2 regions of the Lysinibacillus sp. IITD104 genome follow, and region 2 is predicted to be linked to the other one. Evidence: riboswitches for the same ligand, from Rfam matches in the RefSeq annotation. Region 2 holds a riboswitch; the other holds the start of a gene.

Region 1 (4,463 bases), 3.9 Mb from region 2:
AAGCGGCTAAACCGCCACGTGCCACAGAATCCAGTTCTCCTACGATTAATGGTAGTTTATTCGTATTGGCAACATCAATTACCGATTCTAATGCAGAAACTACTGTGTTATCAGTAATAATATAGAAAGCATCTACTTTACCAATTAGAGATTCTGTCGCTTGTTTTACATCTGCTGAAGTGGATGCTGATGCTTCTACCACCTTTAAACCTTGTTCATCCATAACCTTTTTCACTTCTGAAACTTGGGCAACTGAGTTTTGCTCACCTGCATTGTAGACCATCCCTACCTTTTTCGCACCAAGTTCTTTTAGGAATGCTACTGTTTTAGAAATCGTTTCAGGATGTAAATCGATTGTGCCTGTAATATTTTTCCCTGGCTTTTCCATTGAGTCAATTAACTGTGCACCAACAGCATCTGTAACCGATGTAAAAATAATTGGAATATCACTTGTTGCTGTTGCAGCGGCTTGTGCAGAAGGTGTAGAGTTTGCAAAAATTAAATCTACGTTTGCACTTACTAGATTGTTAGCAATCGTTGTGTTAAGGCTATTATCCCCCTGTGCAATTTGTGGATCGTAGTCAACTTTTAAGCCTGCATCTTCAATTGCTTTTTTAAAGCCTTCCGTTGCTGCGTTTAACGATGGATGCTCAACAATTTGAGTAATCCCGATTTTATATGTTTTATCATCTGCATTTCCGCTCTCACTTGCATTGTTTGATTCATTTCCTTTTGAATCTGTTGTACCTGAGCCACTGCTACCACAAGCAGCAAGAAGCAACACTAATCCAAAAAGAAGGAATGACAACTTCTTTACATTGCTTTTCACAAATAATCCCCCCGATTATATTCTCGAATATCTATCGCACTTTATCCAAACAAAGTGTGAATGTATCGCTATATTATCGTTATTATCGAGCTCCGTCAACAACATTATGAATGTTCTGACTTTTAAAAGTGACAAAATATTTTAGTTTTTCATTTAATTTGGCGCTTTAAACCGCTAAACTACGCTGTTTTAGTTATTCGATTTCTTTTTTCAACATAGTAAAAAATATTTATGACAATTTTGCGACGATAGGACATTATAGACAAAGTCTGACATTTGACTTCTACTAGATATCTATAATAAAATATTTACTTGTGTGAAAGCACCGTGGTTCGTAACCATCCCACGAAAAAAAACTAAGGAGAAATGAATATGAAGATAAAATTTTTAGCAGCAAGTGGTATCATTGCGGCTCTCTATATAGCTGTAACCATGCTTGTTGCACCATTTGGTTTTACAGAGGTTCAGTTCCGAGTTTCTGAGATGTTTAACCATTTAGTGGCCTTTAATCCACGCTTTGCCGTAGGGATTATTATTGGAGTATTGATCTCTAACCTATTTTCACCACTTGGCATTTACGATTTAGTGTTTGGTGTAGGTCATTCAATGATTACACTCGGACTGTTTATTTTAATCTGCAAATTTGTCAAAAATATTTGGGCACGTTTAATTATTAATACATTGCTCTTTACATGTACTATGTTTATTATTGCCTTTGAGCTGAACTTGGCTTTAGAGCTACCATTCTTTTGGACTTGGCTAACAGTCGCGGCGGGTGAATTTGTTGTATTAGCTGTAGGTGCACCGATTATGTATGTATTAAACAAACGCCTTCACTTTAAAAGTTTGATTTAACTGACGGGTCTTTTTAGATTCGTCTTTTTTCTTGACACTATTCTGAAAATACTCTACAATTCTTTCTAATAAATGCAAGGAAGAAGAGTAGTAGCAAGCATTGTTACTTCAAGAGAGCTGGTGGTTGGTGCAAACCAGTAGTACAAACTTGTGAATGGACTTCAGAGCAGCCTTATCAAATGTAAGGCCGTTTCGCTCCCCGTTACCGGAGCAGGAAAGCGCGCAAAAATTGCGAATGAAGGTGGCACCACGGTTACTCGTCCTTTTTATAAGGGATTGGAGTGGCTTTTTTTTTGGAAAAATTAGCATAGAGGAGTCGAGGAAAGATGAGTACAGTAGTAGAGAAAAAGGGATATTTCGGTGAATTTGGTGGAAGCTTTGTTCCAAAGGAGCTTCAAAATGTTTTAAATATACTAGATGAGAATTTTCAAAAGTATAAAGAAGATGATGACTTTAAACAAGAATTAGATTACTATTTCCGTGAATATGTCGGTCGTAAATCCCCTCTTTATTTTGCAGAAAATTTAACAAAGCAATTAGGTGGCGCAAAAATTTATTTAAAACGGGAAGACCTTAACCACACAGGCTCCCATAAAATCAATAATGTATTAGGACAAATTTTACTAGCCAAACGTATGGGCGCAAACCGTGTAATTGCAGAAACTGGTGCAGGTCAACATGGTGTAGCAACAGCTACAGCGTGTGCCATGTTTGGAATGGATTGCACGATTTATATGGGCTTGGAGGATACAAAACGTCAGGCATTGAACGTATTTCGCATGGAACTTCTCGGCGCAAAAGTCGTAGCGGTTGATAAAGGGCAAGGCCGCTTAAAGGATGCAGTAGATGAAGCATTTGCTGACTTGGTAGAAAACTATGAAACAACCTTCTATTTATTAGGTTCGGCAGTTGGACCACATCCCTTCCCATCAATGGTTAAACATTTTCAATCAGTGATTAGCCGCGAAAGTCGTGAACAGATTTTAGAAAAGGAAGGAAAGCTGCCAACAGCTGTTCTTGCCTGTGTAGGAGGCGGTAGTAATGCAATTGGGGCATTTGCTGACTATATTGCAGACGAAGATGTTCGTCTGATTGGAATAGAACCGGATCAAGCTGCTACCTTAAACGAAGGAACACCAGGAGAGCTACACGGCTTCAAATGTTTAGTTCTTCAGGACGCAGAAGGTAATCCACTTCCTACCTATTCAATAGCAGCTGGTTTAGATTATCCAGGTGCTGGGCCTGAGCATAGCCATTTGAAAACAATTGGCCGTGCTGAGTATGTGACCGTGACAAATGAAGAAGTTTTAGAAGCCTTCCAAGTACTTTCTAAGGTAGAAGGTATTATTCCTGCTCTTGAAAGCTCACATGCAGTTGCCCATGCTCTAAAATTAGCACCAACTTTATCACCTGAGGAAAGCATTATTATTAATATCTCTGGTCGTGGCGATAAAGACGTTGAACAAGTTTTCCACATGTTAGCTAAATAATAAAAAAAGAGCGACTTCCATTTATGGAAATCGCTCTTTCACCTATACCAATGATTTAGGATAAATTTCAGCTACATTATCTCGCAGCTTCGCTTTCAGGAATTTCCCGACAGATGTCTTTGGAATTTCTTCTAGAAATACGACTGCATCTGGTACCCACCACTTGGCAAATTGATTTTCTAAAAAGGTAAGAAGCTCTTGTTCAGTTACTGATTGTCCCTCTTTCAATACAACACAAGCTAAAGGACGCTCCTGCCATTTAGCATGAGGCATGGCAATGACAGCTGCTTCAAAAACTGCATCATGCGTCATTAGTGCATTTTCCAAATCAACAGAGGAAATCCATTCCCCACCTGATTTTATAAGATCCTTTGTACGGTCCGTGATTTTAATAAAGCCATCCTCTGTTCGTACTGCAATATCACCAGTATATAACCAACCATCTCGATAGGCATCTGCTGTTCGTTCATCACGATAGTATTCGTCGGAAATCCATGGGCCTTTTAAACGTAATTCCCCCATCGTTTCGCCATCCCAAGGAACCTCACCCGCCTCATTAATAATACTAGATTCGATACCTGCCATTGTCATCCCTTGCATCGCTCGAGCTTCAATACGTTTTTCAATCGGCCAATCATCCATCCACGACATATAATTGGACAATGCCACGATTGGTGTAGTTTCCGTCATGCCGTAGACAACAATATAAGGTATTCCGTATTTTTCCTCAAATGTCCGAATGAGTCGAGTTGGTGAAGCCGATCCACCACAGCAGATCGCTCTTAAAGAACTAATATCTCGTTCTTTCTTTTCCTGCTCCTGTAAGGCGCCTATCCAAATGGTTGGTACACCAGCAGTTAATGTAACCTTTTCTTGTTCGATTAAATCCATTATTAATTCTGATGTAAATTGTGGACCTGGCAAAACTTGTGTAGCACCAACATTAACACTAGCAAAAGGTAAGCCCCATGCATTTGCATGAAACATTGGTACAATTGGCATCACCACATCTCTTTCCGCCATCCCCATAGAGTCAGACATACTCAGCATGATACTGTGTAATACTAGACCCCGATGGGAATAGACAACTCCCTTTGGATTCCCTGTCGTGGCACTTGTATAGCACATACCGGCAGGTGCTTCTTCGTCAATATCCTCTGGAAATTGAAATTCTTCATCAGCAGTAGCTAACAAGTCCTCATAGGATAAAACATTTTGTAGTGTAGTCTTGGGTAAAGCTGGTTCATCCGTCATAATAATATAGTGTTTCACTGTCTTAAGTTTTGGCG
Region 2 (4,463 bases):
TGAAGATAAAAAGGAATCAGGGGATATCGATGGTGAATTTGTTTAGCATAATCGTAATCCTCTTGATTAAAAACGACTATTTTGAGGGATACATGGTGATTGTTGTTTCGATCTTTAAGTTTTTCGAAGATATAAGAGAGCACCGAGTAGTCTGTGGTCATTCCAGAACTAGGTGGCTTTGGTGAAATCGTCAGTTCATCAATCTCATACATCCATTTTTGCCACCTACTCCCCTGTGTTTCTACCCCGATTTTTATGCCATTTTCTTTTAATATGGCAATGAGCTCTGCTAAATTCGGATTGAGTGCAGGATTGCCGCCTGAAATCGTAACAAATGAAAAACCATTGCCTCCCAGCTGCTTGAGCTCAGCCCAAATCTCTTCCGCTGTCATTTGGACAATAAGATGCTTTCCACTGCCATCCCACGTAAACGCTGAATCACACCAAGAACAGGAGTAATCACAGCCTGCGGTTCTCACAAACATTGTCTTCTGGCCAACGACCATTCCCTCACCTTGAATTGTTGGTCCAAAGATTTCAATTACAGGTATTTTACTCAACTTCCATCCACTCCCGTCTCGTTTCTGCATAGCTTGTCGGAGTTTCATAAAGTTTAATAAACTCTACACGCGCACCGTTATATCCTTCATCAAGCAAGGCCTCAGTCAACTTTTCGTATATCCACACAACAATGTTCTCTGCTGTCGTATTCATGGGCGGAAGTGTTTCATTTAAATAACGGTGATCTAAATGAATCTCTATTTTTCGTTTCCATATTTCTTTTATATCGCCAAAATCAATTATCAAACCACGTTCATCTGTGTAGCCACTCAGCCCTAATATAACTCGATAGGTATGACCGTGCAGATTTTTACATTTCCCCTCATAATGGTGCAGATGATGAGCAGCATCGAAGGTAAATTCTTTGCTGATGAGGACACGCTTTGCATGGTATTTCAATTGATTTCTTTGAATATCCACATCCATTTTCTGGAGTCTCTCAACGATTTTAAAATCTGACATGTCTTAAGACTCCTTCCTATAACTTAAATACTCATCAAGCCCTTTATTTCGCAATTTACATGCTGGGCATTCACCACAGCCATCTGCTATGACACCGTTATAGCAAGTCAACGTTCTTTCTCGTACAAACTCAAGTGCCCCAAGCTGATCAGCTAATTCCCATGTCTGTGCCTTATTCAGCCACATCAACGGAGTATCAATCACAAAGGAATCATCCATCGATAAATTTAATGTTACATTCAAGGATTTAATAAAGACATCACGGCAATCCGGATAGCCACTAAAATCAGTTTCACAAACACCTGTTACAATATGCTTCGCTCCTACTTGGCTCGCTAAAACGCCCGCAAATGAAAGAAAAAGGAGATTGCGACCAGGCACAAAAGTCGATGGGAGCTCACCATTTTCTCCGTCCTTCACCTTTATGTCTTGTCGTGTCAATGCATTCGGAGCAAGCTGGTTCAGAAGTGACATATCAAGTATATGATGCTTGATACCAAGTTCACTCGCTATCTCCTTTGCACATTCAATTTCAAGACGATGCCGTTGACCATAATCAAAAGTTACTGCCTCAATCTCTTCAAAGCGTTCTTTTGCCCAGAACAAACAAGTTGTGCTGTCCTGACCTCCACTAAATACTACAATTGCTTTTTCCTTTTTCATCTATAAAGACTCCCTTATATCGAAAAAACAGCACTCTAAGAAAAAGTGCTGCTTTCTTCTTAGTTTTTTTAAGAGGGTAGCTAAAAACCTCTTTCTTGCTTCATTTATCGATTATCAATTTTTTCTGGATTAAGATCGTGGTTCATTAAACGATAATTGGCGATTTCTTCGTATTTCGTTCCTGGCTTCCCATAGTTACACCATGGATCAATCGAGATACCCCCACGTGGAGTAAATTTTCCCCAAACCTCTATATATCTTGGATCAAGTAGTGTAATTAAATCATTCATAATGATATTTACGCAATCTTCATGGAAATCGCCATGATTTCTAAAACTGAATAAATACAACTTTAGTGATTTACTTTCAACAATTTTTTTATCTGGAATATACGAAATGTACATCGTAGCAAAATCAGGCTGATTTGTAAGCGGACATAAACTAGTAAACTCTGGGCAATTAAACTTAACAAAATAATCTCGATTAGCATGAAGATTATCCACTGCCTCTAATACCTCAGGTGCATAATCATAGGAATACTTTGTACCTTGATTACCTAATAGGGTCAAATCCTTTAATCCTTCTTCATGACTTCTGCCAGACATAAAAAAAACCTCCTTGTAAAATGTTTCCCAACACTTTTCAAGAGAGGCATCACCAATTCAGTCTATTAAAACATAAGTAAAAACATAAAAAAAGCCACGTCCGATATGGACATGGCATATTTGTCATGTTTCCATAGTTTTTTATAGAGGGTATCAGCTATGAACCTCTCCCGTTTTAGTCCGGGCATTCTTTTCTTCCATATCGTACAAAAAATAATACAGAACGTCAAATAGATTTTTTACAAAACTCTTAAATGATAAAAAGGATGATTACTGTAAGTCATTTATCATTTAAAAGTTCTACTTTTTTATTAAATTACTAGGAAAATAGAATTAATTCATTTTTGACAAAGTCATACTAATTATCAATATTTTGATATTTTTTAATATTCCGATATTCGAATTATCTCACCTGTGATAAATTGGAATTATCGCACTAAACTGAAAAGTGTGATAATTAAGAGTGGAGGGAGAAATGAGATTTGAAAAAGTTTAAGTTTACGAAGTTTTTAAGTAGTATGATAGCTTTCGTTATGGTGCTTTTTCTATTGGTTCCATTATCGAGTGCTAATGCTGAAGAATCGAAACCATTCAAGCAGGATAGTCAAAGTGAAAGCACACTTCAACTAAAGGCGGCTATCGCTGAACAGCTAAGCTTGTCTAAAGATGGTCCAACTCTTCACGAAAGCTTACAAAATGTATCAGGCAATCAAGAAGTTGCTGTCATCGTACATTTATCTGAAAAGCCTGTGGCACTAGAGCAAGGAATAAGCCAAGTGAAAGGCCAAAAGTTCTCTAATGCGCGAGCAAATGAAGTTCGTTCAAATGTAAAATCTCAACAAGCACAAGTAAAAAAAGAATTAGCTACTAAAAATGTTCAAATGACTCAAGGCTACACATTTGATACTGTTTTAAACGGCTTTGCAGCAACTGTGAAAGCAAATGACCTCCCGAAGCTGCTTTCAATAGAAGGAATTACATTAATCGAGCCTGATGCGATTGTTTACGCATCAGAAGACAATACAATGAAATCATCAGAACTTATTAAGGAAGATCAATTAGAGGCTCAAATGAATACAAGTATTTCTTTCCTCGGCATCGAACAGCTTTGGAAGGAAGGAATTGAAGGACAAGGTATAAAGGTGGCAGTATTAGATACTGGTATTGACGCAGATCACCCCGAGTTTGCTGGAATTTACAAGGGCGGGAAAAACTTCATTCCAAATTCATCAACTTACACAAAGCCTCGGGCAGATGACGATGCATCGGAAACATTGCCTTCTGAGCGTCCTGCCGGAACACCTGAATTTAATGAAAAAGGAAGCTCGTTCTATACTTCTCACGGTACCCATGTTGCTGGAACCATTGCAGCAATTGGAGCTAACAATTTCGGCATTAAAGGAATTGCTCCAAAAGTAGACCTTTATGCTTACCGTGTTCTTGGTGCATATGGAAGTGGGGCTACATCTGGTATTGTTAAAGCAATTGAAACGGCCGTAACAGAAAAAATGGACATAATCAACCTTTCTCTTGGTGGGGGGGCTAACTCTGAAACGGATGCTGGTTCATTTGCTATTAATAATGCAATGATGGCTGGAACAATCGGAGTAATTGCAACAGGGAACTCTGGCCCAAATCGAGGAACAATGGGCACGCCTGCAACTGCTCGTTTAGGCATTGCTGTCGGTAACACAACAAATCCTGAAACAATGTATAACGGTGAAGTGAATGTTACAGTTGGTGACTACAACTTAACAAAACAGCTCCCATTAATGGGAACAACTTTTGGAAGGGATTTAGCAACACAGCTTCAAGGAGAATTTGACCTAGTCGCTATTCCTGGAAACGGAGAAGTAAAAGACTATGAGGGAATCGATGTAGAAGGTAAAGTGGCATTGATCTCTCGTGGCAGTATCGCATTTGTTGATAAAATTGCAAATGCAAAGGCAAATGGGGCAGTCGCCACAATTATTCATAACTTTGCTGGGGGAACAAATGCACCTAATATTTCAGGTACATTCCTGGGTGATTCCTTTGCTTTTCTACCAACATTTGATATGTCCCAAACGGACGGCAATGCAATTCGTGCTGCATTAGCCGGTGGAACTGGAAAAGTTAGCTTTAGTCAATTTACTTCCACAAAGACACTGGGAGATGAAGTAAACGATTCAA

Evidence for each region. A riboswitch is a leader RNA that binds a small molecule or an ion and turns the genes downstream of it on or off. The one in region 2 is predicted to bind preQ1.
Region 1: it holds a riboswitch for preQ1, as region 2 does, so the genes downstream of both, V1L66_RS20290 (QueT transporter family protein) here and queF (preQ(1) synthase) in region 2, are expected to answer to the same signal.

What each region holds. Positions count from the first base shown of each region.
Region 1 is NZ_JBAHYH020000001.1:4,017,315-4,021,777, forward strand. Features, by position in the region: gene V1L66_RS20285 (ABC transporter substrate-binding protein) at 1-829, opposite strand, end outside; PreQ1 riboswitch class I at 1,151-1,195, shown strand; gene V1L66_RS20290 (QueT transporter family protein) at 1,202-1,684, shown strand; T-box leader at 1,753-1,952, shown strand; gene trpB (tryptophan synthase subunit beta) at 2,011-3,174, shown strand; gene V1L66_RS20300 (long-chain fatty acid--CoA ligase) at 3,217-4,463, opposite strand, start outside.
Region 2 is NZ_JBAHYH020000001.1:68,327-72,789, reverse strand. Features, by position in the region: gene queE (7-carboxy-7-deazaguanine synthase QueE) at 1-560, opposite strand, end outside; gene queD (6-carboxytetrahydropterin synthase QueD) at 553-1,023, opposite strand; gene queC (7-cyano-7-deazaguanine synthase QueC) at 1,027-1,686, opposite strand; gene queF (preQ(1) synthase) at 1,791-2,291, opposite strand; PreQ1 riboswitch class I at 2,419-2,465, opposite strand; gene V1L66_RS00320 (S8 family serine peptidase) at 2,774-4,463, shown strand, end outside.